Regions from separate parts of the Photobacterium sp. GB-72 genome, predicted to be linked through region 2. Evidence: predicted binding sites of a transcription regulator. Region 2 holds the regulator's gene; the other holds the start of a gene.

Region 1 (15,369 bases), on a different contig from region 2:
ATGTAGATTCTATCGCGGTGACGTCCGCAGAAGATATTGATGTGTTTTGTCCTACAGGTATTTGTACTTTTGAATTAACGGCTTCTAAACCTGTTACCGCAACTGTCACCATGCATTACGATTACACCAAGCTATATACCAAGATTGAAGGTGTTGACGTCATTGGGGAAGGGGCAAAAAATGCGAAAGTTGTTGATGACGATCAGTTTACTGTCGATATTAGCAGCGCAGATAAACCTGTGAAAATTCAAGTAATTGATTATTATCGAAACTAAATAAAACTCATCTGTTATCAAAAAGCAGCGATCATCTATCGCTGTTTTTTTAGGTAGCAATACTCTAAATATTTAAAGTGATGAGCCTTTACTGATAAATACTAGCCATTTGTTACTACAATTAACATGTTGACTGTTTTATTTATAAAAAGTCATGAAACGAAACATTTATGTACATACGGGCTATTTTCAATAGTTTCCTTCTTATATCGGTATTTCTTGTCATTACATTGATGTATGTTTTTTACACAGCAGTAAATGGGCTGATTATAAAGTAGCCAAGCCCTAAAGCGGACTTAAAAGTGAATGAAATATAAAAGTAAAAATATATTTTACTGAACATTTAACTTTTACTTGTTGTTTATTAACTCTTTCTTATTTTTCTGTTTGAAGTCATTGCTTGATTTAACGCTTTAACTTTTCTTTTATCATTAATTAAGTGTGTAATAGCCATTATTGGATGTTTATACATCATTTTAGGGCCCGAATAACGCATAATTGTTTGTGATTTGACCTTTTCTTGAACGTTGTAGCAATGAATAGGGCACTGTCGACATGTCGGCTTGTTGATACCATAAGGACAACGATCTAGCCTTTGTTTTACGTAGTTTTTGAAAGATTCACAGTCTTCACATAAATTAACTTTTTTACATTTTTCGTAATGGTGATGTGAGCAGTAAATTTCGATCATTGCTGAAATCGTCAAATATTCACGATTTAATTTACCTAGCAGCTTAAAGTTAGTGTTTATAGTCATCATTTTGTATTTCTTAATAGACTCTATCTAATACTGTCATTATACAAACATGCATATGAAATAACATTTAAGTTTTTAGAGGGTGAATATGAAATTAAATCGTGTTTTTAATGATAAATAGCATCATCTTTGTTACCAAATTGAAAAAAAGTATCAGTTTTTTAAAGAAACATAAGGCGATGGGTTGATTTAAATAGGCTAGAGCAGTAGTATCCACGCCTCGATTTTTATGGTGGTGTATATGAGCAGATTTGAGTGCCTTGAAAGAATTGTCGACGAATATCGTAAAAAAGTTCGTGACGCTGAGTTTAACCGTCAGAACGATAGCGAAGTTGCTAAAGTTCTTGTTTTACTAGTCGGTAACTCTATGTTCAGTCTGGCTGATGAATTTGCTGATTGGGTTAATCGTGGTGGCGATCGTAGCTACGGTGGTAAGTTTTTTGTTTCTAAGCAACTAATGACGTTGTTAGAGCCTGTAACTTTCCGTGGTGTAACAGTACGTCGTGATTCGATTAAACTATTCAGAATTTCGTAAGCTGAATGGATTCAATCGGTATTCCATGACTCCAATGTAGAATTGGAAAACGGATTTTTGATCTTGATGTTTATCGGGGTCGGCAGAAGGGGATGCAAGTGCATCCCTTTCGCTTTTCTGGCGTTATGTAATATCGGTTTTCACAAAGTCACTTTCTCATCTCAGTGGCTGAGGTCTAGATAAAATTAAACCGCTTTATTGAAAGCTTTAATCAAGACAGATGTATCCATTCTGCCTAGCCCTTCGTTTTGTAATAAGCCATAACGTTTATCTACTGCGTCCGTCAGTGGTAATTCAAGATCGTGTTTTTTCGCTTCATCTAAACAAAAGCCAAGATCTTTACGCATCCAATCAATAGCAAAGCCAAAATCAAATTTATCTTCAGCCATCGTTTTAGCACGATTTTCCATCTGCCAAGAGCCCGCCGCGCCATGCTTTAGTACGCTGACAACTTGTTCGATATCAAGGTTTGATTTTTGTGCCAGCGTTAATGCTTCACTCAATCCTTGTAGTACACCGGCAATACAAATTTGATTCACCATTTTACAGCGTTGACCTTGTCCATAACCGCCAACCAATACCGCTTGTTTCGCGTAGCTGTTTAAAATCGGTAATACGTTATCAAAAACAGCTTGTTCGCCACCGCACATGATAGTAAGTGCACCATTTTCAGCACCTGCTTGACCACCAGAAACTGGCGCATCAACAAAGTTAACGCCTTGAGCTAAGCATGCTTTCGCTAACTCTTCAGCAAGTTCCGCAGAGGTTGTCGTATGATCAACAAGCGTAGAGCCCGCTTTCATGCCTGCTAAAACGCCGTCAGCGCCAAATACAACGCTTCGAACGTCATTATCGTTACCAACACAAAGCGCAACCACATCTCGGCTCTGAGCAGCTTCACGCGGTGTTTCACTGTATTGTCCTGAAAACTCCGATGCCCATTGCTGTGCTTTAGAGGTCGTGCGGTTATACACAGTGGTGTCGAAACCTGAATTAAACAGGTGACGTGCCATTGGGAAGCCCATTACACCCAAACCAATAAAAGCGATACTTGTTGTCATAGGTTTCTCCTTACCAAATACAGTAAAATTGAGTTATGTCATTATGCGATATGTCGTCAGCAGGCAATGCCTTTATTCATAAACGATGGCGAGCTGAACGTTTGTTATTAAAGGTTGTAACTACCTTTGTAATGTCAGATTTTATCCATTTGTGCTCATTGTTAGCTAAATGGTTACCAAATGATGGTTAGTACACTAGGGGTTACATTGACATATGTCAATTTGTTTATTTAAGGTATCATTTTTGAGCTAACTTGGTTAAAGTTAGTTAAGTGATTGGTGATAATGATAAATATAGGATCAGACTGTGAGTGTCGCTAAATATAAACAAATAGCAAAAACAATAGAGGCACGCATAGACAATGGTGAATATCCGAAAGGGTTTAAATTGCCGACACACCGTGTACTTGCGGATGAATTAAACACCACTCCCGCGACGGTAGCTAAAGCATATCAGTTACTGGTAGATAAAAAACGCGTGGAATCGTTTGTTGGGCGTGGAACATTTGTATGCTCACCATCAAGACTCAGCGATGTCATTCAACCTGCTGATGATGAAACTGATTTTAACTTCTCTATCTTGCAACCTTGCTTGTCTCAAAACCTGTCTCCACTGCGTGATGCCATGATGAATGCGGCAGAGCAACTGAGTTGTCATTTAATGGGCTATACCGAACATTCAGGCCATGAAAGCCATCGTTTGGCTGCTGTAACATGGGCGAAAAAGTTTGGTTTGGAAGGGGGGAATGTTAAAAATACCTTGTTGACGAATGGCGCACAGCATGGCTTATCGTTACTTATTCATACGTTAACAGAGCCTGGTGATACCATCGCGGTAGAAGCCTTAACTTACCCCGGTATTATGGCGATCGCTCAAGCAGCAGGTCGTCATGTGGTTGGGGTCAAACTTGATGAGCAGGGAATGTGCCCTGATGATCTGCAACAGGTGATCACTCAACATCAGCCTAAATTAGTCATTGTCGTGCCATCTCATCAAAACCCAACAGGTATCACCATGCCGCCAATAAGACGAGATGCCATTGCAACAGTGATTGAACGCAATAATATTTGGTTAATTGAAGATGATATCTACGGCTTTTTAAATCCAGATCCTATCGCCGCGATCAGTAATCGCATTCCACTGCATAGCTTTCATATTTCAGGTTTATCAAAAGCCCTTAGTCCTGCTTTACGCTGTGGCTTTTTAAAAGTACCCGAATCACATATCGCGGTTTTACAGGCCACTATTCGCGCTAACATTTGGCTATCGTCACCGCTAAATTATATTGCGGCAACGCAGTTAATTGAGAGTGGTGAAGCCTTTGAGTTAGCAGAAAACCAGCGTGAAACTGCCTGTAAAAGGCAACAACTAGCCCGTGATATTTTAAGCCATGATGGTAATGAAACTGGTTTTCAAATCTGGTGGCCGTTGCCTCAACATTGGCAGCAGGAACGCTTTGTGATGGAAGCAAAAAACCAAGGGTTAATTGTCAGTAGTGGGCGTTATTTTAATGCAAATGGCGACGATCCGAAGCATATCCGTTTGTCTCTAATGGCTATTAATTCTGAGCAGCGGTTACAACAAGGTTTAACATTATTACGCGATTTAGCTCACTCTGAAGTCAGCAGCGTTATCCCGTTTTAAGCGCAAAGATAGCAAAATTGACAGTCACTGCGAAGTTATAAAAAGCGACTGTTAGCACTCTTTGAAAGCCACTGACCTATGTTATTATTTCAGCATTATTATTTTAATTAGAAAAAGTCGAGTCATAAAATGGATGCAGAATTTTGGCACTCACGCTGGGCAGAAAATCGAATTGGTTTTCACTTATCAGAGGTTAATCCGTTACTGATCAAGCATTGGTCGGCGTTAAATGCACAACGTGATGATCGCGTGTTTGTCCCTATGTGCGGTAAGTCGGAAGATCTTGTGTGGTTAGCACAAAAACATGACCACGTGATTGGGGTTGAGCTGAGTGATATTGCAGTTAAAGCCTTTTTTGCAGAAAACCTGTATACGCCGTTAGTGACAGGCGTTGGCCATCAACATCTTTACCAATTTGATGAGATTTCGATTTACCAAGGTGATTACTTCACGCTAAATATCGATCCTGTCGATGTGGTTTATGATCGCGCTGCATTAATTGCAATGCCAGAAGATATGCGACAAATGTACGTCGACAAACTGTTATCGTTGGTTAAAACTGGCGGTCGTATTTTGTTGGTGACGTTAGACTACCCACAAGATGAATTGGCAGGGCCTCCTTTCTCAGTGCCAAAAGCAGACGTTGAAGCATTATTTGCGGGTTGTAAAGTGACGCATCTTGAACGTGATGATGCCGATGAAAGTCATCCTCGTCGCCAACGTGGTTTATCGCGATTTGCCGAAGAAGTATGGTTAATTGAAGTATAACTTGTTGTTATAAAGTACAGATAAAAATAAAGGCATGGTTTCTTATTAGTGGAAACCATGCCTTTTTGCTGATAGAGAAATTGTAATATGCTGGGTTAAGCGTGGTTAATCGAAAATGACTTCAACATCACCAGCGGCATTGACGGCATCATTTACTGCGCTAACAATATCTTCTCGACGTGTAAGCGCGACACCTAAACGACGACGACCATTAATTTCAGGTTTACCAAATAATCGGATCTGTGTTTGTGGGCGAGAGAGTGCAGGTAACAGGTTATCGAAACGGATGTTTGATGATACACCTTCAGCAAGGATCACTGCAGAAGCTGATGGGCCATATTGGGTGATGTGTTGAATGGGTAAACCAAGGAAAGCGCGAACGTGAAGCGCAAATTCTGATAACTCTTGTGAAATAAGCGTCACCATACCCGTATCATGTGGGCGAGGAGAGACTTCACTGAATAACACGGTATCGCCTTTAATAAATAGCTCAACACCAAATAAACCAAAACCGCCAAGTGCGTTCACTACTTTTTCTGCCACATCCTGTGCCGCTTTTAATGCTGCTTCAGACATTTGCTGTGGCTGCCATGACTCACGGTAATCCCCATCTTCTTGACGATGACCAATAGGTGCACAGAAATGCACACCATCGACCGCACGAACAGTTAATAAGGTGATTTCGTAATCAAAATCAACAAAGCCTTCAATGATCACACGACCCGCACCAGCACGACCGCCTTCTTGTGCGTATTGCCAAGCAGATTCAATATCCGCCTCGGTTTTAATCACGCTTTGACCTTTACCTGATGAACTCATAATTGGCTTTACGACACATGGCATACCAACGCGATGTACCGCTGCTGAGAAATCATCAAATTGATCGGCAAATTCATAAGGTGATGTAGGAATCGATAAGGTTTCAGCGGCTAGGCAACGAATACCTTCTCGGTTCATTGTCAGTTTCGTCGCATTAGCGGTAGGCACAACGTTAACACCTTGCTGCTCTAATTCTACAAGCGTGTCAGTGGCAATGGCTTCAATTTCAGGAACAACGTAGTCGGGCTTTTCTAGTTCAATAATGTGTTTTAACGCCTCGCCATCGAGCATATCAATTACATGGCTACGATGTGCAACTTGCATTGCTGGCGCGTTGGGGTAGCGATCTGCGGCAATCACTTCAATACCTAAACGTTGGCATTCAATCGCGACTTCTTTGCCAAGCTCGCCAGAGCCTAAAAGTAAAACACGTGTTGCATTTGAACCATTAGCTGTACCTAACATTATTATTCCTTACTATTTATGTTGGATAGTGTTGGTTGGGCGTGATAATACCTTGTTTTTTTATTTAAGCAAACGTTTGCGTCGGGATTTAAATAGACTTTAATAGTAAATATTAGAAAAGCTTTAGAGCTTATAATAAAAAACCGCCAAGAAGGCGGTTAGTGAATCTTTTATGGGGTACGGTTGTTACTTGCTATTTTCGCTTTTCCCACTGGGTGATAAAGGCCACAGAAGCAATAATAATCGCCGCACCTAACCATAATCGACCCGGTGGTACCCAACCAAATACAAGCCAACCACCTAACACGTTTAGTGGTAATTTTGCGTGGTCGAATGGTTGAACAAATGACGCATCAGCGACGGCATAGGCTTTAGCAATCGCCCATTGTGCCAGTGCGGTTAACAGACCAGCAGCGATGATTAATGTCCATGTTGTGCCGCCTGTTGGCATAGTAAAATCAGGTAGAGCCAGTAACAAGTTAAATGGCGTGATCAGAATAAGTAAATACATCACAACAGTGGTTGGTGATTCTGTAGTAGATTGCTTTTTCACCATCAAAGAATAACCCGCCCAGAAAACCGCAGCGCCGACAGGTAATAATGTCGCAATACTAAATGAATCAGACCACGGCTCTAAAATGATCATTGCACCAATAAAGCCAGCAAGCGTTGCGCACCAACGTGCAGCGCCAACTTTCTCTTTTAGTAATACACCTGAGCCAATAGTTGCAAATAACGGTGAAGTCATAAGCAGTGCAATGCCTTGCCAAATAGGAACAGGATAGGCAAGTGCCCATAGCCAGAGTTGGATACCAATCACCGCAAGAAAGACACGGAAACAGTGCTGGAAGAATTGCTCTGTCTTTAGTGAACGGCGAATACCCATGGTTCTCAGCCATGGCAGCATAGCCACCAGTGCAACAAAGTATTGGATTAACGCAAAAGTAGTTGAAGAGACATGGAGCTTAATACTGAGAAATTGTGCAAGGCTATTTACAATCGCAAAGGCAAGGCCTGCAGAAAGCATCCATCCGGCACCTTGGACTGGGTTATGAACTGGGGTATGTGAATCAGACATTAAAAATTGGTTTCGTCAAAAAAGCATAGCGAGATAATACGCTTTTGTTTTTAGATAGCCAATATAACTGATTGTGTTGAATGCATTAGGCAATAAAAAACCGCCTATTATGGCGGTCTTACATCAACAGATATTGCTAGCACTAACGATTAGTAAGCAACATAAGTCATTTGAATATCAGGATTTAGTGCTTCTAGTAGTGCTTGAGTACGCGCTAATTGACTGATTAGGCTTTCTGCACTTTCTACTAATGCCGCTTCAACTAATTCAGATAGTTTGTAACCTGACATATTCATGTTGATTAGCGCAACTTGCAGCGGTGGTAGGCTTGGGTTAAATGCCGCATTTTCAGCATACATACCCACAAAAACACGACCATCTTTGGCTTTTAATGCAACACCACTGAAGTTCTTAGAGTACGGTGCATGAGAGCGGTTTGCAGCATCACAAGCAGCAACAGCAAGCTCTGATTGCTCAGCAATCGTAATACCATTATTAATGTCGCTTAATAGCGCATCTTTAATCCCAAGATCAGCAGGGCCGAAAGATTCAGGCAGGTATTGTTGCAGTGTCATTGGCTGACGTTCAGGAAGTTGAATAACTAAATCTTGCGCCGTATTCAATTCATTCATGAACTGACGACAGTGACCGCAAGGGCTGTAGTTAATCGTTACGTCTTTAATGCCTATTTCACCTTTGATCCAAGCATGGCTAATTGCAGATTGCTCAGCATGGATCGTACACGCCATACTTGCGCCTACAAATTCCATATTTGCACCGAAATATAGGCGACCAGATGTACCACGAACAATAGCACCAACATAGAAATTAGAAATAGGAACAACAGCGTAAGCAGCAGCAACAGGAAGGAGAGCAAGACGAAGATCAGTATCAGATAAATTAGTTTGGGAAACTAACTGTTCAAATTGTTCAGGACTAATTGTTGAATCAAAATCTTTATCTTCAATAATTGGTCGTAAAGCTGATGCAAGCTCTTTAGGTAATTGACCTAATGCATCCATAACTTTTGCGTGCATTGGTGTGTTACTCCGTATTGTTGATGGAGAAACATTCTAAGTTAATTGCCATTAATCAAGTGTGATTTGAGTCACATTAATAATGATAGCGCAGGATGGTGTACATTATCGAGAGCGAACTCACACATGTAAATGTAATTTTTCCTGTAATAAATAGTTATCAAAACATTATGAACTTAAAACTAATAAGAATTAGTGTTTAAGCTCATAACATGAGATAGGACTAACTTAGTGGAAAAACAGGTGTTCTAAAATAGGGAACATGATGGGAGCGAGTAACGTTGTCATGATCCCACAGATCACTAACGCTAATGAGCTAAATGCCCCTTCTTGATAATTTTCTTCGACAGCTTTTGCTGTACCTAAAGCATGAGATACCGTACCAATCGTTAACCCTTTTGCTAACGGATGGTAAATACGGACCAGTTTCATCACTGGATAACCTAACACCGCACCAAATAGACCAACAATAATCACCATTGCTGCTGTAATCGCAGGAATCCCGCCAATTTGTTGAGAAGCGGCCATCGCAAGTGGTGTGGTAATAGATTTAGGTAAAATACTGGCTGCAAGTTGAGCATCAGCACCCATTAAAAACGCAATGGAGGTACCAAATGTCATTGACAAGATACTACCAACAAAACAGGCACTTAAAATGGTTTTCCACTTACGCTTAATTAAAGGCAGTTGCTGATATAAAGGTAAGGCTAAGGCCACTACCGCAGGACCTAACAAATAGTTAATTATTTCGTTATCTGCAAAGTAGGTTTCATACGGCACCTGTAACCAATGCAGTGCAGCGATTAAAATAATCAGCGAAATGAGCAATGGATTAAAAAGTGGATTACGAATCTTCATTGCTAAATAGCGCATGCTGTAAAATACCACTAGCGTTGCAACTAACCAGATCATGACTCTTTTTCCTTATGATGAAGCGCAAGGCCGATCACAAGCAATACAATTAATGTGCTGCCTAATGTGCTCGCAAAGATGATAGTTGCATTGTGCTTAATTAAACCAAGGTAGTTTATTAAGCCAACTCCAACAGGCACGAATAGCAATGCCATGTGTTTGATGAGTAAATTACAGGTTTTATCGACCCATTTTGTTTTGCATATGCCAGTAACGAGGCCAAAGAACAGTAAAAACAAGCCAATAATACTGCCAGGGATCGGCAAATGAGTCAGATGTTGTATGCCTTGACCAAGTAAAAAGCAAAACATAACAATGGCAAAAGATCGAATGTAATCCATAGTAAAAAAAGTAATGCTAGAAAATTTTATTTATCATACAAATAAACGTGTTATTTGTCACACAAAAAAGAGCATTATTTAGATAATTCGTTAAAAAATGTAGATCGCGTGATATTTATTGATGCTTAATTCCACAAAAATAGACCAATGAGCGCGGCAAGTGTCAAAAGAATCGTCACTTTTAGCCAAATAAAATCAATTACCACATACTTAAACCATGCCTTATTGAATAACAATGGCTTTTTTTTAGAGGGGGTAGCACGAGGGCAAGGGCGGGTAGTAAAAGGCAGTCGACGTGATGTTTTCGAAGGTAATGGGACACGAAAGCCATAGTGAGGCACAACATGGATAGGTATCGCCATTACTCCGTTACATTGTAACTTCCCTGTAAGTGATACCAGTAGTAAGTTCAAGTCATAATTGTGATCACTGGTTTCTTCAAACGCATCTAATGATGTAAACGTTTTACGGTAGAGTGAATCGGCTCCAATCACTTCTCCAGCGCAGAGACATAACACTTCTAATAACCGAGATTCTTCTCGCGTTAATAACGTTTGCGTATGATCTTTCCATATCAATAGATGCTTTTCAGGAAAAAAATCTATTTTGTCGTAGCTATAACATTTCAATAGGGTTTGTGTTGTCATAGTGCACACCTACCGCTTAATAGATCTCGAGCGTCACGGTATCAATGATCGCTATTCCGTTATTAATAAACGCAAATCAGTGAGCCGTTTTATTGTTGTCTTTAATTGTTAACGTTAATGACGTAATCATCAAATAAATCACTACATAAAAATCTTAAAAAAAAGAAGCCTATTCGCGACATTCAAAAAGAAAGTCACGTAATAGGCTTCATTCATCGCTATCGTGTTAGTAAAAAGGCTTAAACCAATTTAGATATATAATCATAAAGTGAGTGTAAAACCTTCATCTTACTTTCGTCAGATTCATGTTCGTAGGCGACTGCCTCAAAGTTCTCCATATACTTTGGCATATTCACCTCAAAGAAATCCTGACAATGATGCTTCCAACGTATTTGCTCTTCATAACTTAACGTCATTGGGAAATTACGGGCACGATAGCGGAATAACAGCGGCTTAATACGCTTGTCATCGACATTGATTTCAAGGGAAGCTAACTGATCGGGCGCTGTTTCACGGATAATATCCATGGTTGAACGATCCGCTGTTGAGAAGAACCCATCGTAGAGCATCGCATCAACATTATCGTTAGCCGCATATTCACGTTTAACACTAAACATTTCGATTAACTTTTCACGAATTTCAGGGTGCCGTTTAATCAAGGCAAGGTTCTTTAAACATTGCTCTCTATCAATCCCTAAACGCGCGGCATCTTCAGCTTTTAATGTTTTAGCTGGAGCAAGAACAGGGCACTTATTCAAATGCACTTCTTTAACGGGCACCGGTAATTCATCTGGCGCTAAATCAACACGCTTAGTATATAAACGCTCACGCAGTTGGTCGGCATCAAGCTCAATTAATGGGGTAGGATCAAGTGCAAGGTTCACTGTAATAACAGCGTTCTTATTATCAGGGTGCCATGCTATTGGTACAATCCAACTCGTATTGCCAAAATCAGTACCAAACATGCCAGAGATATGCACTAACGGTGTTAAGTTAACAATATCGATTAATTCTTGTAGTTTGCGCTTATGACGTAAATCAAACAGGTAATCAAACAACTTAGGTTGATTCGTTTTAATGATTTTAGCCAGCTCGATTGTCGCGTAAACATCAGCCATTGCATCGTGAGCATTCGCGTGTTCAATACCATTGGCAACAGACAGCTTTTCAAGTTTAAAGCTAGGGCGATCTTCATCATCCAGCGGCCAGTTGACACCCTCTGGGCGTAATGCGTAACAAGTACGCATAATATCTAATAAATCCCAACGCGAGTTACCATTTTGCCACGCCCAACCGTATGGGTCGAAGAAGTTACGGTATAAGGAGTAGCGCGTTACTTCATCATCAAAACGAACGTTGTTGTAACCAATAACACATGTGTTGGGTTTTGACAGTTCAGCATGAATGGCTTCAATAAACTCAGGCTCTGATAAGCCTTTTTCCATCGCTTCTTGCGGTGTAATACCCGTGATTAGACACGCTTCAGGTGACGGTAAGTAATCTGCTGGTGGCTTACAGTAAATAACGAGTGGCTCACCAATAATGTTCATGTCCATATCAGTACGGACACCCGCAAACTGGCAAGGACGATCATTGGCAGGGCTTGCGCCAAACGTCTCGTAGTCAATCCAATAAAGTGTTGCTTGGTTCTTATCGTTCATAAATCATCCATAGCCATTACGGTTGTTATTATTACTCTTTATCTAAGCAATGGCTTGTTGTTAAAACCGCTTATAAATTCAGCAGTTTATTGTATTTAAGTCGTTAAACGCTTAAGAGTAAAACCCTAAGCACGCATAACATTAAGTATCCCGTATTTAAGGGCAAATAGGCAAGGCGAGACGCGGATAAATTAATCGTGGTGTTGAGATATAGGACTTCCAAAATACTGATGGCGTCACTATTTTATTTGCAGAGCAGTTAGAAAGCTTACTTAAAGATATTGCTGCTGGGTTTATTGGTTTGGATAGAAATTAATGTCTCGGTTCTTCCGAAAGAGCAAATTGCGCTAACAGCTCATGCTCTCAGGAGAATAAAATTTTTCTGTAAACCACCACCGAGGTGGGTGAATAAGACCTCGGTGGTGAAGGGGAGAGCGTGATGCGTAACGTTATAAAAAAGAGAAAATGCATTCAAATAAAAAGGGAGCCAAATACAGCAAATTATTAGTACCTTAAGCTTACATAACTAACGGTACTCGTATAAATACTTTATGTTATATATTCGGCTTCGTCGATCCCAAGTGACGGCAGAATATAATCGACGATCAGCTTAAAAGGGTAAGTATCATCTTGATCCATATACGCACCTGATGTGATAACAATCGTCAGTTGGAGCTGTGGAATGATAAAAACTTCTTGACCACCTGTACCTCTCATTCCTGCTATATCTATTTTTTTACCCTCTTTTTTTATTGTTGGAAACCACCAGTTATGGCCGTAAGCAATAGACTTATTAGGCCAAAATTTACCTTTAGGTTTTAAAGACTCTTGTGCCCATTGTTTTGAAAAAATACGCTGACCATTCCATACCCCTTGGTTTATATAAAGTTGTCCTAACTTCGCAAGATCTCTTGGACGTAAATATAAACCTGATGAACCTAAATAATCACCGGTCACTTCATGAGCAAACCAATCATAATGAGTGATACCTAGTGGTTGGAATAGTGCTTGATTGGTATATTCTTTAAGGTTCATCTTTGTGATTTTTTCTATTACTCCACCTAGTAATACACTCATAGCTCCTTGATAGACAAATGTTTTACCGGGCTGATCTTTAATACCTTTTTGGAAAATATATTGATAAGGGTCATCGGATAACCACATGGACATCGCATCGCTATGTCTTTCATGCCATTCTGCCCAATCAAGACCACTATTGAAATCTAAAGCATGTCGAAGTTTAATTTGCCTTTTCTTTTCAAAATTGGGGATATCTTTTTTATTAAAATAATCAAACAGCGAGACATCAGTATTGGCTATTTCTTTTTTATATAAAAGATGGCCAATTAATGTTGATGTGACCGTCTTGGTAACTGATTTTATATTGTGATACGTATCGGGTGAAGGTGGAAAAAAATCTGGCATTGGGGTGCCATCTCCAGAGTGCCTAACAGGGTAATATTGTTCAAAAATTAATTTATCATTCCGTGTTATCAGCAATGACTGCATCTTTTTTGACTTACGTAAGGTTACTTGTTGGTGAAGTTCAATTAGCTTATCTGGGTTAAAACCTTCTGCTTTGGGGGAGCTAACTTTCCAATCATTTTGTTCAGACGTTTGAGTCCAATTAAAATCACTCATGTCAGTTTTAGGAGGAAAGGTTATCATCCATAAGATAAAAATAGCAGGTGATAATAATAATCCGATTTTGATAATACGTTTCATCTTGGCTGCTTAAAATTTGTTCACTTAAAATAAATTAAACAATTTATTAACATGTCGGTAGGTTGAAAATCAATCTAATGGTTCTTAATTTACGTGTTGGAATTGATTTAATTTATAATGTGAAATAATTACATTTTGGATGAAAGATAACGGGAGTAAGCACAAGATTATTTGCAGATCAGTGAGAAAGTTTACTCAAAGATATGCTGCTTTAGTTAAAGTGACGTATCGCTATAAACACCTAAACGGTGCTGCTTTGCATGATACATTGCTTGGTCTGCTTTCTGAATGAGTTGATCTAAGGCTTGATTTTCTTCTGTTGACGTTGCGACACCAATGCTTACACCAAATCCTAAATCCAATATATCGGATGGTACTTTGGCCATAATAGCGTCGTGAAGTCGGTTTGCGACTTGAGTACCATCTCTTGTATGGGTGTTTTCCATTACGATAATAAACTCATCGCCACCAAAACGGGATGCAATATCACAGTCACGTACTTGTTGAGATATAACGTCTGAAACTAAAACAAGTAGATCATCACCAACTTTGTGACCCAAATTATCATTCACTAATTTAAATTTATCTAGATCGATAAATAACAGTGAGCTTTTTAAATTTTTTCGTAGGCACAGTGATAAAAATTTAGTTGCGACTTCATTTAAATAAGTACGATTATGAAGCTTGGTTAATTCATCATGTGTTGCGCTAAAGCGTAGCTGTTCTTCGAGTATTAATTTCTCGTAAGCGACTGATATAATGAGTGCTGCCACATTAACGATTTCTTCTTCAATGTCCGAAGGTGATTTAGGCTCGTTATGATAAATGGCGAATGTGCCTAATACATTTGAGTTTGAATCGGTATAAGGTACAGACCAGCAAGAATGTAGATTCGCTTTTTGTGTAACGGCTAAAAACGGCTTCCAGTTTGGGTGTTCATTGATATTGCTAGCAATGATTGTTTTGTTAAGAAAGGCAGCAGCACCACAACTTCCTACATTTTTTCCGATTTTGATACCATTAACAGCCTCATTATAAAAATCAGGAAGGTTGTTCTTTATCCCTGTATGTAAGGTGCCTTGTTGTTGATTTAAAGTGAGAATGGATACTTTACTGCCTGGTAAAAAACTTTCTACCATATCAACCATTTGCTCTAGGAAAGGTTCAATTTTTGAGCTCAGCACAAGGTCACTCAATAATAAATTGAATTTGCGATGTGCAGATAAAAGTATCGATTCTTTCTTCACAATAGGCATATCATTTTTAATAAATTTTCTTAATTTTAGCATTTATTTAACATTCGCGAAGTGGGAATACGTTATCTATTTTGTTTGTTAACAATTGCACTTAAGTCTTTTAATTTAAAAGCTATTAATTGTTTTTTAGTGATAACAAGTGTTTGTTAGAGAAGTGACTTAATTTTCTATAAGTGTGGTGTGATAGGTAATGTATCTGCCAATTTCTTTACTTATATCTAATGTGATACAACGCACGACTATGTGTATATATCGTTGTGGCACGTTTACCTTGCAAGGCTAGGTACGTAAGGTGCTGTTATAAATGTTGAACGGCATTGTGACGTGTCATCGCGCCTAAACTAAGATGGAGTAAATGTGAGCACTGCAGCGATATTTCTGATTATA
Region 2 (15,369 bases):
CAACAGGACGTGACTGCGATGAGTCAAGGATCACGACGTTTACCCCCGGCGCAACTGTTAATAGGGTTGATTGCCATAGTGTGTATCAGCATTGTGGGATGGTTTGGATTTAAGGCATTACAAGGCACAAAGACAACAAAAGTTACGTCTGGTGAGACTTTTCTTGCATCTAAGGCTGAGCCTATTGTGGCCGATACCATCGAGAGTACAGGTAGTGGTATTGTTATTGATGAAACGCCATTACCAACAGAGATCCATAGTGAAGGGCTGACGGTGGGACGTGCTGAAAATGAAGCGCAACGGGTAGTTGTACCATCACCACTGATTGATGCGATACTTGATGAGCAACGTGTTGGTGGTACAGGCGAAAGTGCTGCCAAAGAATTTACCCAAGAGGTGCTAGACGTACCTGCTCAAAGTGAGCCTGTTATATCTGATGGTGTAGCGACACAGACTCGTCAGCAAGCCACTACAGGCAATGCGGTAACACTCGAAGATGAGACTGACGTAAAAGCCCAAAGCACGTCAGCGATTAGTATTAAGTCACATGATTCAAGCGCTTTACCTGCATCTGCTGTTAAGATAACAGAGCCCAAACTAAAGCTCTCTGCAACGACAATGATTGCAAAGTCAGATAGTAAACCGCGACTGCCGAAAAAAGAGGGGGCTGTTCAAACGCCGATTAAGCTTGCTAATACGGCCTCTATACTCGCGATAAATAAAAGGCATTATGCTATTCAATTGTCAGCTTCGATGAGCTGGAATGAAACTAAAGCCTTTGTTGAAAAGAATAAAATCCAGTCTTCTGCTCGTATTTATAAAACACGTCGAGACGACAAAATATGGTTTATTGTAATTTCGGGTGATTACACAACAGCGACTCGGGCACGCTCGGCAATAAAAGCCTTACCGAAGCAATTAAAAGCGTTAAGCCCGTGGCCTAAATCATATCGAAAAATTCAACAAGAAATAGAACGTTGAAAATAAAGCTGTGAGGGCAGTTATTTACGTGAATTGGTATCGGTAGAGGGTAGAAATGAGGTACAATCCGCGACCTTTCGTGACAATATTGCTAGTGTTGGTGGGTTTAGCTTAATGAAAAAGCATCGTGCATTCCTAAAATGGGCTGGGGGTAAATACTCTCTCGTTGAGGATATTAAACGACATCTACCGCCTGCGCGTAAATTGGTTGAGCCTTTTGTTGGGGCGGGGTCGGTTTTTCTTAATACCGATTACGACCATTACTTATTGGCCGATATCAACCCTGATCTGATCAATCTTTATAACATCCTCAAGCATGAGCCTGAACGCTATATTGAAGATGCACGTAAACTTTTCACGCCTGAATACAATAATAAAGAAGCGTATTTGAAAATTCGTGAAGAATTTAATGCGAGTGATGATCCGTATTTACGCTCATTGTATTTCTTATACATGAACCGCCATGGTTTTAACGGCTTATGTCGTTATAACAAAAAAGGTGGCTTCAATGTGCCGTTCGGCTCGTATAAAAAACCTTATTTCCCTGAAGCTGAAATGTATTATTTCTCGGAAAAAGCAAAACGAGCTACGTTTGTCTGTGAAGGTTATCTCCAAACATTTTCACGCGCGAGAAAAGGGTGTGTGGTGTACTGCGATCCGCCTTATGCGCCATTATCTAGCACGGCTAACTTTACCTCTTATTCTGGTAATGGCTTTAGCTTAGATGATCAGGCCACCCTTGCTGACGTTGCAGAAAAAGCGGCAGCAGAGCGAGATATAGCGGTGTTGATTTCTAACCACGATACAGCACTAACGCGTCGTTTATACACAGGAGCAGATCTTTCTGTGGTTAAAGTAAAACGTACCATTAGCCGCAATGGTAGTGGGCGCAATAAGGTCGATGAGCTGTTAGCTTTATTCTCTGTTTCAAGCACAGAGCAGGCGCCCGCGTTTGCTTCTGAAGAAGAATAATTAGATCGCCGTTGCCCATTGCGCAACGGCAATGATTGCCATAATCATTGCGCCAATAACTACAATCCCCGCAACAATAAATGACCATGGGCTTGATTGTTTAAAATCATGCTGCCGATTATTATCTGATTGAACGCCAAATAACGCCGCTAACACACTCACAATAACTTGTAATGGTGTGCTTTTCTTTGACTTAGCTATATTCATCTAGCCTCTTCTTCTTCCCCTTTTTACTGAGTGTAGTGGCTTGTCTCATCATTTTGATCAACTGAAGTAATAAATAAATCCATTGGGACAATATTTCACGGTTCGGGTAGAATTATGGCAATTTATTGAGCTTGGTTTTCCAAGTATCAGGTTTTGTGTATCGAAGAGAGGCAAGTACATGAAGGACTTCTTGATTGCTCCATCTATCTTATCGGCTGATTTTGCACGTTTGGGTGAAGATGTTGACAAGGTGTTAGCTGCGGGTGCAGACGTTATTCACTTTGATGTTATGGATAATCATTACGTGCCTAATTTAACGTTTGGTGCGCCTATCTGTAAGGCTCTTCGTGACTACGGTATTACCGCACCGATTGATGTGCATTTAATGGTAAAACCGGTGGATCGCATTATTCCTGATTTTGCTAAAGCTGGCGCAACGATGATCACGTTTCATGTTGAAGCGTCAGATCATGTTGACCGTACTTTACAACTGATCAAAGAACATGGTTGTAAAGCGGGTGTGGTTTTTAATCCGGCAACGCCACTCCACCACCTTGATTACATTATGGATAAAGTCGATATGATTTTATTGATGTCAGTGAATCCAGGTTTTGGTGGTCAATCTTTTATTCCAGCAACACTTGATAAACTACGTGAAGTTCGTAAACGTATTGATGCATCAGGCCGTGATATTCGTCTTGAAATTGATGGTGGCGTCAAAGTTGATAATATTCGAGAAATTGCAGCTGCTGGCGCAGATATGTTTGTCGCGGGCTCTGCCATTTTTAATGAACCTGATTATAAAGTCGCGATAGACAAAATGCGCGCAGAATTAGCTGAGGCTAAATGCTAATGGTATTTGAAAACATCAAGTTTATAGCGTTTGATTTAGATGGCACATTACTCGATAGCGTACCTGATTTAGCGGATGCTGCTGATAAAACGATGCGTCACCTTGGACGAGAAGGCGTGACCGTAGAGCAAGTTACCACTTGGATCGGTAATGGTGCTGATATTTTAATTGGTCGCGCATTAAGTCGAAGTGTTGATGTCGATCCAACGATTGATCCAGAGCTGCAAAAAGAAGCTCGCCAATTATTTGATCACTACTACGAGCTTGGCGGTCATGTAAAAAGTGCATTGTATGCAGATGTAAAAGCGACACTCGCTGCATTTCATCAAGCGGGTATGTCAATGGCGATTGTAACCAATAAACCGTCGCAATTTGTCCCGCATTTACTTGAAGAGCATGGCATCAGCGAGTATTTTGTTGATGTGATTGGTGGCGATACTTTCCCACTGAAAAAACCAGATCCTTATGCACTGCATTGGTTAATGGAAAAACACAATATTGCCGCGTCTGAGATGTTAATGGTGGGTGATTCTCGCAATGATATCTTGGCAGCAAAGGCTGCAACATGTCATTCGTTGGGTTTAACCTACGGCTATAACTACGGTCAGCCTATTGCAGAGAGTGCACCTGATGTTGTGTGCGATCACTTCAAGCAATTAGCAAATGTGGTTAAACTAGGCGACTAGTACATTCCAGTGTACACTGGCTAACAAAGTAAAAAGCGGGAGTATGCCTCTCGCTTTTCTATGAATAAGAAACTAACAGGATTGTCTGATCATGAGTAAACCCATTGTATTAAGTGGCGTACAGCCTTCTGGTGAATTAAGTATTGGTAACTACCTAGGTGCGCTGCGTCAGTGGGAACAGATGCAAGACGATTACGATTGCCAATACTGTGTGGTTGATTTGCATGCCATTACAGTACGTCAAGATCCTAAAGCGCTGCATGAAGCAACATTAGATGCATTAGCGATTTGTTTAGCGGTGGGTGTTGATCCACAAAAGAGCACGTTATTTGTTCAGTCACATGTGCCGGAGCATGCTCAACTAGGCTGGTTATTAAACTGTTACACCCAAATGGGTGAGCTAAGTCGTATGACGCAGTTTAAAGACAAATCAGCGCGTCATGCGAATGATGTAAACGTGGGCTTATTCGGTTACCCAGTATTGATGGCAGCTGATATTTTATTATATGGCGCACATCAAGTACCTGTAGGTAGCGATCAGAAGCAGCACTTAGAGTTAGCTCGTGATATTGCTACACGTTTTAATAATTTGTATGGCACAGAAGAAAGTCCAATTTTCCAAATTCCTGAGCCGTACATTCCATCGGTTGGTGCGCGTGTCATGAGCCTACAAGACGCGACTAAGAAAATGTCGAAGTCTGATGATAACCGTAAGAACGTGATCACTTTGTTGGAAGATCCAAAATCGATTCTTAAGAAGGTTAACAAAGCACAAACTGATGCAGAAACACCACCACGCATTGCATTTGATACCGAGAACAAAGCAGGGATCTCAAACCTAATGGGTCTGTATTCAGGCGCAACAGGTAAGACGTATGCTGAAATTGAAGCACAATATGCAGGCGTTGAAATGTATGGCCCATTTAAGAAAGATGTTGGTGAAGCATTAGTTGCTATGCTTGAGCCAGTACAAGCAGAATACCATCGTATTCGTGCTGATCGTGCTTACCTTGATAGCGTAATGAAGCAAGGTGCTGAAAAAGCCTCTGCACGTGCGGCTGAAGTACTGAAAAAAGCATACCAAGCGGTAGGCTTTGTTGCTCGCCCTTACTAACGAGTAACGATAGATAGATTAAGCAGGGCATTTGCTCTGCTTTTTTTATGGTTTGCGTTTCTAGTGATGTGTTGCACAATAGGGCGCAGAATAGAAAAGGTCGCTGTAGATATATGCTGTTAATTATTGATAACTATGATTCATTTACTTATAACCTGTATCAATACTTTTGTGAGTTAGGCGCTGAGGTTAAGGTTGTCCGTAATGATGAGATTGATCTCGCAGGTATTGAGTCGCTAGCACCCACCCATTTAGTCATCTCTCCTGGACCTTGTACCCCAAATGAAGCGGGTATATCACTACAAGCCATTGAATACTTCGCAGGTAAATTGCCTATTTTAGGTGTGTGCTTAGGTCATCAATCGTTAGCACAAGCTTTTGGTGGGGATGTGGTACGAGCAAGGCAAGTGATGCATGGTAAAACCTCTCCGATCAAGCATAATAATACCAGTGTGTTTGAAGGGTTAAATAATCCATTAACAGTGACTCGTTATCATTCCTTAGTCGTTAAACAAGATACGCTGCCAGATTGCTTTAACATTACAGCATGGACTGAGCGTGAAGGGGAACTTGATGAAATTATGGGGATCGCTCATAAAACATTGCCGTTAGAAGGGGTGCAATTTCATCCCGAGAGTATTCTAACGGAGCAAGGGCACGCCTTATTAGCCAACTTTCTTAAGCGCTAGATTTCGAATTAAATCGCGATTTTTATTATATTCCTGTCTTAAAATCGCGATATCAACCACACATCTTCTATTTTTATATTTCCAACTCTCATTTGTTGAAATTGCAAAGCTATTCACTAGCATATTTCTCTGTGCTATTCATTTCCTGATAGGAAACACACCTTTTTGTCTTTGTTGGTTAATAAACTTGCCGAGATAACGCATAACTATGTCAGTTTTATTAAAAAAAGCATCGTTGCCAAAGAGCAAAAAAAATATTCTGCTATTGGCAAAGGTTAATAAAATGTAAATACTATGATTATAGCGTTATACACAGAAGGATAATGTGATGACTACAGAGCAAAGAGTAGAACGTAATTTATTTGATGAGGTAATGGTACCTTGTTATTCACCTATGGCTGAGATCCCAGTACGTGGCAGTGGTGCGCGAGTATGGGATCAACATGATCGTGAATATGTCGATTTTGCCGGTGGAATTGCGGTGAGTTGTCTGGGTCATTGCCATCCAATTATGGTTAATGCATTAAAAGATCAAGCCGATAAGTTATGGCATTTAAGTAATGTGTTAACTAATGAACCTGCATTGCGTTTAGCGAAAAAACTCACTGAGTTATGTTTTGCTGACAAAGTCTTTTTTGCTAACTCGGGAGCTGAAGCTAACGAAGCGGCACTGAAATTGGCTCGCCGTTATGCGGTCGATAAGTTTAGTGCTGAAAAAGATCAAATTATTGCCTTTCATCAAGGTTTTCACGGTCGTACTTTTTTCACCGTTACTGTTGGTGGGCAAGAAGCTTACTCAGATGGTTTTGGCCCTAAACCTCAAGCGGTAACGCATATTCCTTATAATGACTTATCAGCTTTAGCTGAGATTATGTCTGAGCGAACTTGTGCGGTGATGATGGAGCCATTGCAAGGTGAAGGTGGTTTGGTTAGCCCGAGCGTTGAGTTTGTTCAGGGCGTGCGTGAGTTATGTGATAAGCACCAAGCCCTATTGATATTTGATGAAGTCCAAACTGGCAATGGTCGTACCGGTGATTTTTATGCCTATCAAGGCTTAGGTGTAACACCTGATATTTTAACGACGGCTAAGTCACTGGGTGGTGGTTTCCCAATTGGCGCAATGCTTACCACAACAGCATTAGCAGAACATTTAAAAGTCGGTACTCATGGTTCAACGTATGGCGGTAATCCGTTAGCATGCGCTGTCGCAGAAGCGGTAATTAATGAAGTGAGTAAACCCGATGTTCTAGCTGGCGTGAAAGAGCGTGAACAGTGGTTCCGTGAAGGGCTGACAGCGATTAATGCTAAATACCCAATTTTTGCTGAGATCCGCGGTAAAGGTTTACTGCTGGGAGCGTCTCTCACAGAAGAGTGGCAAGGTCGTGCACGTGACATTCTTGTTCAAGCTGGCAAAGAAGGCTTAATGATGCTAGTTGCTGGTACGAGTGTTGTGCGCTTTACGCCATCGCTAGTGATTGAAAAAGCCGATGTGGATGAAGGTATGGCTCGTCTAGAACGCGCTATCGCAACACTCTATAACGCCGAGTAATTCTACTTTGCATTGCTGCTGGCAGTTGAGGAACGACTGCCAGTTATCTTATAAGACTTATTGTTATCCATCTAGTTAGTGACAATAGTCACTACCTGCATCAGGAGGGAAGTCGATGCTGGTTATTCGTCCTATCATCGCTGATGATTATTCTGCACTCATGCAGTGCGCTGAAGAATCAGGTCATGGTTTTACTTCATTACCTGTTAACGAAGAAATGCTTCGTAACCGCATTGCTCATTCAGAGCGCAGCTTTGCCAAACATGTCGTTCGCCCAGAGGATGAAGGCTACCTGATGGTCGCTGAAGATACAGATACCGGCGAGATAGCAGGCACCACAGCCATTGAAGCGGCGATTGGCTTAGAAGCCCCTTTTTATAACTATCATCTAAGTACTGTGGTTCATGCCTCGCGTCGATTAGGGGTACACAATACCGTACAGTTACTGACATTAGGTAATCACTACACCGGAGATACCGAGCTTTGCACGTTATTTTTACGTACACCATGGCGTGAAGGTTTAAATGGTCGTCTATTGTCTAAAGCGCGCTTTTTAATGATGGCAGAGCATCGTCATCGTTTCGCCGATGTGGTATTTGCTGAAATGCGCGGTGTTTCCGATGCAGAAGGGAACTCACCTTTTTGGCAATGGCTAAAAGATAACTTTTTCTCGATTGATTTTATTCATGCTGACTATCTAACGGGGATCGGAGCAAAAGGCTTTATTGCGGACTTAATGCCTAAACTTCCGATATACGTCAATTTACTGAGCAAAGAAGCCCAAGCGGTTATAGGTCAAGTTCATGACAACACGCGTCCTGCATTACGTTTGCTAGAAAATGAAGGTTTTTCATGCCGTGGTTATGTCGATATTTTTGATGCAGGCCCGACGGTTGAATGTGATGTACGTAATGTTGAAACGGTTCGCCACTCAAAGCGTTATATCGTTGAAATTAACGATCATCAAAGTGAACAGCAGTGCCTAGTGGCGAATACATCATTTACTGATTTTCGTGCGGTTGCGAGCCCACTGGAAATCAATGATAAAGCGCAAACCGTGGTTATGACGCAAGAGGTCGCTGATACTCTCATGGTTAATACCGGTGAGCCTGTGCGCTTTATTGAGCTGTAAAACTACGAATATAAAGAGGGGAGAAAAGTATGAGTCAATGGATTGCGGGTCAATGGGTTGATGGTTTAGGTGATGAGATGGCATCGCTCAACCCCTTTACTGATGAAGTGATTTGGCAAGGCCGAGCCGCGACAAGTGAGCAAGTCTCGCAAGCGGTGAATGCCGCGCGTGAAGCATTACTTCAATGGCGTCATACTTCCCTTGTTGAGCGCCAAACCATCGTGGAAAAATTTGCTGAGCTGGTGAAAGCCAATAGTGAAAATATTGCCATTACGATAGCAGAAGAAACGGGTAAACCGTTATGGGAGACGCGAACAGAAGCAGGAGCAATGGTGGGGAAAGTGGCGATTTCTTTACGTGCTTATCATGAACGGACAGGCCAACGCGAGAAAGATATCGCAGGTACGACAGCAGTTGTACGTCATCGACCATTAGGGGTGATGGCTGTATTTGGGCCTTATAATTTCCCCGGTCATTTACCCAATGGCCACATCGTACCTGCATTGCTTGCAGGTAATACGGTGGTATTCAAACCTTCTGAATTAACGCCTAAAACGGCTGAAGTTGTAATGAAACTCTGGCAACAAGCCGGATTACCTGATGGGGTTATTAATCTTATGCAGGGAGCTCGCCCAACTGGAGAGGCACTCGCCGCTTCAAAAGATATTGATGGTTTATTATTTACGGGCAGTGCCAATACTGGGCATATTCTGCATCGCCAATTTGCAGGTCAACCGGGCAAGATGCTGGCATTAGAAATGGGGGGGAATAACCCGATGGTGATCTCCAATGCTTATGGTGATCTCAATGCTACCGTTTATACCATTTTACAATCTGCTTTTATCAGCGCAGGACAACGGTGTACTTGTGCTCGCCGACTATACTTACCCTTGGGTAGCGAAGGGGATGCGTTGTTGGCAGCTTTAGTGGAAGCAACCAAAGCTATTGTTGTCGATGGACCATTTGCCGAGCCTGCGCCGTTTATGGGGCCTCAAATCTCCCGCCAAGCCGCAGACAATATTGTGCAAACTCAACGACAATTAGTATCGCTTGGTGGCGAAGTATTGGTAGAGGCAAAGCGCGGACAGGGAGCGGTGGTTACACCTGGGATCGTTGATGTTACGAATATCGAAAATTTACCCGATGAAGAATATTTTGGCCCATTATTGCAGGTAGTGCGTTATCAAGATCTTGCTCAAGCCGTGTGTCTTGCGAACGACACCCGTTATGGCTTATCAGCCGGGCTTGTATCAACCGATGATAGTGAATGGCAATATTTTATTGATCATATTCGCGCGGGGATTGTAAATCGTAATCGCCAGTTAACGGGAGCGAGTGGAGATGCACCGTTTGGTGGCCCAGGAGCATCTGGTAATTTACGCCCAAGTGCTTACTACGCTGCTGATTATTGTGCTTACCCAATGGCATCAATGGAAGGTGAGGCAACATGCTTACCTGAGCAGTTATCTCCGGGTATTTCACTCTGAGACTAATAGGTTCACTGTATTACTTACAGTAAGGATTGTGCAGCATGGAACAATTATTTACCGCGTTATGGCAAGATTATACTCAGCGATTATGCCCTTCAGCGCTGAATATTCGGCAATTACTTACCGAAGATGCGCCACTTAGAAATGATCATATTGCGTTGCGTACCTTTGCACTACCTAAATGTGGTTTAGCAAGATTAGCGGCTCCATTTATTGCGTTAGGTTATAAACCCAAAGGTCGATATCATTTCAAAGCGAAAAAGTTATATGCAGAGCACTTTGAACACCCCGATCCCGCTGCGCCTAAAGTATTTATTAGTGAACTGCAATTAGGATTATGTTCAACAGAGTTACAAACAGAAGTACGTCAGCTTGTCGATCAAGTTGATGATGCTTATTTTGCTGATCCTGCTTTTCTTTCTCAAGGTAAACCATGGCAATTAAGCCGTGATAGTTATCAGTTTTTAAATGCAGAAAGTGAATATGCAGGGTGGGTGGCAGCGCATGGTTTTGGTGCTAATCATTTTACTGTTGATATTAATCAGCTTGAGCAATTTAATGAAATTTCTGAAGTGAACCATTTTCTCGAATCAAGTGGTTTTGACATTAATCAGGCGGGAGGTGCGGTAAAAGGCGATCCTACTGTGATGTTAGAGCAATCAGCAACCATGGCTGATAAAGTCATGGTCACGTTTTCTGATGGTGAGATGTTGGTCTCTGGCGGATTTTATGAGTTTGCTAAACGTTATTTACAGCCAGATGGTGAGATTTATACCGGATTTGTAGAAGCTTCGGCAGATAAGATCTTTGAAAGTACTTATAACTCTTGAACAGTGTAAACAATGCAATAAAAAGCAGCCAATTGGCTGCTTTTTTTAAATCTGTTAATTATCTAGGGGAGATCCCCAAATACCACTGTCTTCAACAGGACAGCGACGTAAACCTGTTTGCTGTTCTAAATAACAACGACGGTCACTAAAGCCTGTCATCTCAATAGTTGTAGGTTGAGGAGCGATAGCGCCAGGTACAGTGGTGTAGCTATTCGGGGCAAAACGTTCAATATCCATATAAAAACCAAAAAAAGATGAAGTCCATTCATTGCTTGAATTTAGCATTTAATTTGAGCAATACAAGTTAATTAATGGCACACTTTTTAAAGGTATTTATGGGGGGGATTATTAATCAATCAGAAATAAAAAAGCCGCAACAGTGTGCGGCTTTTTTCGTACGGTTAAAGACGTTAAAAATTAACGCGTACCGTAAACAACAATCGTCTTACCGTGAGCAGAGATTAGGTTCTGCTCTTCAAGCATTTTCAGAATACGACCCACTGTTTCACGAGAACAGCCAACAATTTGACCGATTTCTTGACGAGTGATCTTAATCTGCATGCCATCAGGGTGCGTCATTGCATCTGGTTGTTTTGCAAGATTTAGCAATGTCTGTGCGATACGACCTGTAACATCTAAGAATGCCAAATCACCTACTTTCTGGCTTGTCACTTGTAGGCGACTTGCCATTTGAGCAGATAAGCGCATCAGAATATCAGGGTTAACCTGAATTAACTGACGGAATTTTTTGAATGAAATTTCTGCTACTTCACAAGGACTTTTCGCACGAACCCAAGCAGTACGCTCTTGATCTTCTTCGAATAAGCCAAGCTCACCAATAAAGTCACCTTGGTTTAGGTAAGAAAGGATCATCTCCTTACCTTCTTCATCCTTGATTAGTACAGCAACAGAACCCTTCACAATGTAGTACAACGTTTCTGCTTTCTCACCTGCGTGGATCAGCGTACTTTTCGATGGGTACTTGTGAATATGACAATGGGAAAGAAACCACTCTAAAGTTGGATCTGTTTGCGGTTTACCTGGAACCATATTACTAACTTCCTCTGCATTTGTTGCCCAACAGCATTGGTTTCTTTTCTAACTTTTATCACGAGAAAAAAAACTGCCTACTGATAGGGTATCCATTCAGCCGCTGGGCTGCAAGCTAACTTGAATAAGTTAGAGTGTATCCTTTTTCTGCGCCTTTTTCTTGATATTGATCTAGTAGATTCGTTCATTTCATATGGATAACTGTGCACAGGATCACAATGCGGCGAGATAATTTTAAGTGGTGCGATAAGTAATGATTATTACGACGATTTTTAGAGAGGAAAAAAGTTGTTATTAAGGCGGAGAATTAGGATTTACATTCATTATTTAATCAATAAGACTAGAGACAATTATTGGGCGTTTGAATAAGGATTAAGCGATGCAGTCCCGAGTAAAATGGGTAGAAGATATGACTTTTTTAGGTCAATCTAGCTCCGGTCATAGTGTAGTCATGGATGGTAATGGAGGGGATAAAGCTCCAAGTCCAATGGAATTGGTATTAATGGCGGCGGGAGGGTGTAGCTCAGTAGATGTTGTCAGTGGTTTACAATCCCAAGCGCAAAATATTGTGGGTTGTGAGGTTCTTATTTCAGCTGAGCGTCGAGAGCAAGCGCCACGTTTATTTACCGCAGCCAATTTGCATTTTATTGTTTCAGGTTTTGATTTAAATGAAACCTTAGTGGCTAACACCATTGCTGATTCTTTAGAGAAATATTGCTCTGTATGCTTGATGATTGGTGAAAAGGTTAAGTTGACTCATTCGTATGAAATCATCACTGCTTAATAATGATTGAGATGAAAAAGGTTGGTGTTTGTGCCAACCTTTTTTCTATTTATTTTCGTTTGTGCAAACTTAACTGATTTTCCCTGTATTAATCAGTTTCTCGATAAGGGGGCGCATGATCAATTCCATTGCAAAACTCATTTTTCCACCAGGGACGACAAGCGTGTTATGACGTGACATAAATGAGCCTTGGATCATGGAAAGTAAATACGGAAAATCGACATTATTTAAACCGCGAAATCGGATCACAACAAAGCTTTCATCTAAGCTTGGGATCCCTTTGGCACTCACCGGGTTTGAGGTATCAACGGTTGGTACACGTTGAAAGTTGATATGTGTGCGTGAAAATTGCGGAGTTAAATAATTTAAGTAATCGTCCATGGAGCGAACGATTGACTCCATCACCGCTTCGCGAGAGTGCCCTCGATCTCTCGTGTCACGAACAATTTTTTGGATCCACTCCAAGTTAACAATGGGTACCATGCCAATAAGAAGATCAACATGCTGTGCGACATGGATCTCGCCATCGACAACCCCACCATGTAAGCCTTCATAAAAGAGTAAATCAGTGTTTTCTGCTAACTGTTGCCACGGAGTAAACGTTCCGGGCATTTGGTTGTAGGGTACGGCTTCGTCAAATGTGTGTAGATAACGGCGAAAGCGGCCTGTGCCATCTTCACCATATTGTTTGAAAAATTGCTCTAATTGGGCAAAGTCATTGGCTTCTGAGCCAAAATAGCTGATATGTCGACCTTGCTCTTTAGCTTTGCGGATCTCAGTGTCCATTTCAGGGCGGGTATAGCGATGGAAGCTATCGCCTTCTAGCCATGCCGCATTAATGTTCATCATATTGAACATCTTTCGGAATGCTTCAGAAGTCGTCGTGGTTCCTGCTCCTGATGAACCAGTAACTGCAATAATAGGATGTTTTGCAGACATGACTAACCTTGTCGTTGTTGATTATCGAAAGATAAATGAGAAAGCAGGCAATAATAAAATTACCTGATCGGGCAACAATGCTACTACAAGTTAACAGGGATGTCGGGATTGAAAAGTGAAACTGCTAGCGGAGGCAAGTTTTGAGTCGTAACTCTCTGGGCACGACTCACATTAATAAAACTTATTGCAACTGATTGCGTAATTTTATGTCGACAGATTCATGCAATTCAGAAAATACAATCACAGCATCACCGGATTTCAGTTGCTGCATCACATAATTCACTTTGTTTTCTAAGCTCATTTCAACTTCACCGTAATCAGTGCCTTCACGTAGCACAAATTGTTCAATCAGGTTAGTCAGTGTTTCTGGGGCGATATCTTGCCAAGGAATGATCATTTTATGTCTCGTCGACTGCGTTACTGATACGCGCAGTATATGATAAAAATATCACTAGCCCTATTGAGGAGTGGTGAGTTTGGTTTTAAACCATGTTGGAACGCTGTGTTCGAGCCAAAACGTCGGTTTAAAAATAGAACCACTAACGAACCCAACATGGCCACCTTTTTCATATAAGTTGTAGTCGATATTACTCGGCAATGGTTGTGATGGGATCACCGATTCGGTCATGAACGGATCGTCTTTGGCATGGATAATCCGCAGTGGTGTACTGATCAAGTTGAGCTGTTGAAGGCCACTACAACGTTGATAATAATCGTCAGCATCAATAAAACCATGGAGAGGGGCGGTAATGTGCTGATCAAATTGCCATACCGTATTTATCGCAGCTAATTGCTGGTGGGTGATAGGCATTTTATCTTGATGAAGTGTTATTCGTTTTGCCATTGTGCGCTTCATCGAGTTGAGTAGATATTGCTGATAGATCTTAGAAAAACCTTGTTGAATACGTGCCGAGCATGAGGTTAAATTTAATGGGGGAGATACCGCTTGAGCGGCAACGAGATCACTGTCATCACCATATTTTGCAAGATAGTTAATCAGCATATTACCGCCAAGGGATACTCCCACTGCGATAAAAGGCCGTAGGGGGAATTGCTCACGTAACCATGTAATGAAAAAGCGAGCATCATTGACTTCACCTGAGTGATAGCCTCTAGGTTGACGGTTTAGCTCACCACTGCAGCCTCTAAAATGCATCATAACCCCAAGCCAACCTTGTTGTTTTGCAGCATATAATAGTCCATTGGCATACGGACTATGGAAGCTGCCTTCTAAACCATGGAATAGGATCATTAATGGTTTGCTATCGTCTGTAGGAGCTTCTGTCCAAGCGAGATCAAGAAAGTCATCATCAGGTGTGGTCAGTCGTTGCGTCACAGGTGTGAATAGTGGCTGGCGACGAACAAATCGCGGTAATAAGGTTTGAATGTGTGGATTTTGTAATCCTGATGCTGGCGTAAATTGAGACATGAATATCCTCTGTTACAGCGAAAAATGGGATAAAGGGGGGTGGCGTAATAACTCGGCAATGGTTTTTAAGCCAAAGATCAATTGCTGTTGGTTTAGCGGTGAGCTAATGGCGAGCCGTACTGCTGGTTGAATATGATTACCTCTAGGAGTAAATAATTCTGCTGATTTAACTATAACCCCACGGGCTGTTGTTGCCGCCATAAAATCACTTAAGCGCCAGTCTTCTGGTAATTGCAGCCAAACATGAAAACTAAAAGTCTGGGTTGTAATGGCAAACTCACCAAGGTATTGCTGTACCAATAATTGCCGTTGTTGTATTTCAGTACGAACGGTCGTTAATACCCGATCGGCATCACCTTGAACAATTAATTCACAAGCGATAGCAGAGAGCAGTGGGCTGATCATTAAGCTGTGGTTATAGAGTGCTGCACTTAGATGTTGCTGCCACTGTTTCGGCACTTGGATGTAACCTAAGCGAAGTCCTGGTGCGAGGCATTTTGATAACCCTCCGATGTGGATTACATGTTCAGGTGCTAGGTTGATTAAAGGCGGTGGCGGTGAGGGCGGCAGTAATCCGTTGACGTCATCTTCCGCAATTAACACATTATGCTCACGACACACGCTAATCACTTCTTCACGACGAGAGAGCGGCATTGTTACCGAA

What was found. Region 2 encodes CRP, which controls carbon source genes, mostly activating them, when cyclic AMP is high. Its sites were predicted from a motif close to TGTGANNNNNNTCACA; they were not measured.
Region 1: a site for CRP is predicted at 8,550-8,565, ahead of cdd (cytidine deaminase). Genes of this name have one in related genera too.

The regions. Positions count from the first base shown of each region.
Region 1 is NZ_PYNV01000021.1:3,748-19,116, reverse strand. It holds gene C9J40_RS18720 (lipoprotein) at 1-275, shown strand, start outside; gene C9J40_RS18715 (nitrous oxide-stimulated promoter family protein) at 640-1,032, opposite strand; gene C9J40_RS18710 (hypothetical protein) at 1,274-1,567, shown strand; gene C9J40_RS18705 (NAD(P)-dependent oxidoreductase) at 1,753-2,628, opposite strand; gene C9J40_RS18700 (PLP-dependent aminotransferase family protein) at 2,936-4,273, shown strand; gene C9J40_RS18695 (thiopurine S-methyltransferase) at 4,403-5,041, shown strand; gene purT (formate-dependent phosphoribosylglycinamide formyltransferase) at 5,147-6,325, opposite strand; gene C9J40_RS18685 (DMT family transporter) at 6,519-7,403, opposite strand; gene cdd (cytidine deaminase) at 7,553-8,440, opposite strand; gene C9J40_RS18675 (CidB/LrgB family autolysis modulator) at 8,669-9,352, opposite strand; gene C9J40_RS18670 (CidA/LrgA family protein) at 9,349-9,693, opposite strand; gene C9J40_RS18665 (hypothetical protein) at 9,819-10,340, opposite strand; gene sbcB (exodeoxyribonuclease I) at 10,580-12,001, opposite strand; gene C9J40_RS18655 (serine hydrolase) at 12,551-13,726, opposite strand; gene C9J40_RS18650 (sensor domain-containing diguanylate cyclase) at 13,942-14,910, opposite strand; gene C9J40_RS18645 (hypothetical protein) at 15,340-15,369, shown strand, end outside.
Region 2 is NZ_PYNV01000010.1:135,077-150,445, forward strand. It holds gene C9J40_RS12830 (AAA family ATPase) at 1-981, shown strand, start outside; gene dam (adenine-specific DNA-methyltransferase) at 1,096-1,953, shown strand; gene C9J40_RS12840 (DUF2970 domain-containing protein) at 1,954-2,160, opposite strand; gene rpe (ribulose-phosphate 3-epimerase) at 2,339-3,013, shown strand; gene C9J40_RS12850 (phosphoglycolate phosphatase) at 3,013-3,699, shown strand; gene trpS (tryptophan--tRNA ligase) at 3,791-4,813, shown strand; gene C9J40_RS12860 (aminodeoxychorismate/anthranilate synthase component II) at 4,927-5,502, shown strand; gene C9J40_RS12865 (aspartate aminotransferase family protein) at 5,831-7,051, shown strand; gene astA (arginine N-succinyltransferase) at 7,167-8,183, shown strand; gene astD (succinylglutamate-semialdehyde dehydrogenase) at 8,213-9,670, shown strand; gene C9J40_RS12880 (DUF1338 domain-containing protein) at 9,715-10,503, shown strand; gene C9J40_RS12885 (hypothetical protein) at 10,558-10,740, opposite strand; gene crp (cAMP-activated global transcriptional regulator CRP) at 10,921-11,553, opposite strand; gene C9J40_RS12895 (OsmC family protein) at 11,933-12,337, shown strand; gene C9J40_RS12900 (phosphoribulokinase) at 12,407-13,276, opposite strand; gene C9J40_RS12905 (YheU family protein) at 13,458-13,673, opposite strand; gene C9J40_RS12910 (hydrolase) at 13,734-14,705, opposite strand; gene C9J40_RS12915 (PLP-dependent aminotransferase family protein) at 14,718-15,369, opposite strand, start outside.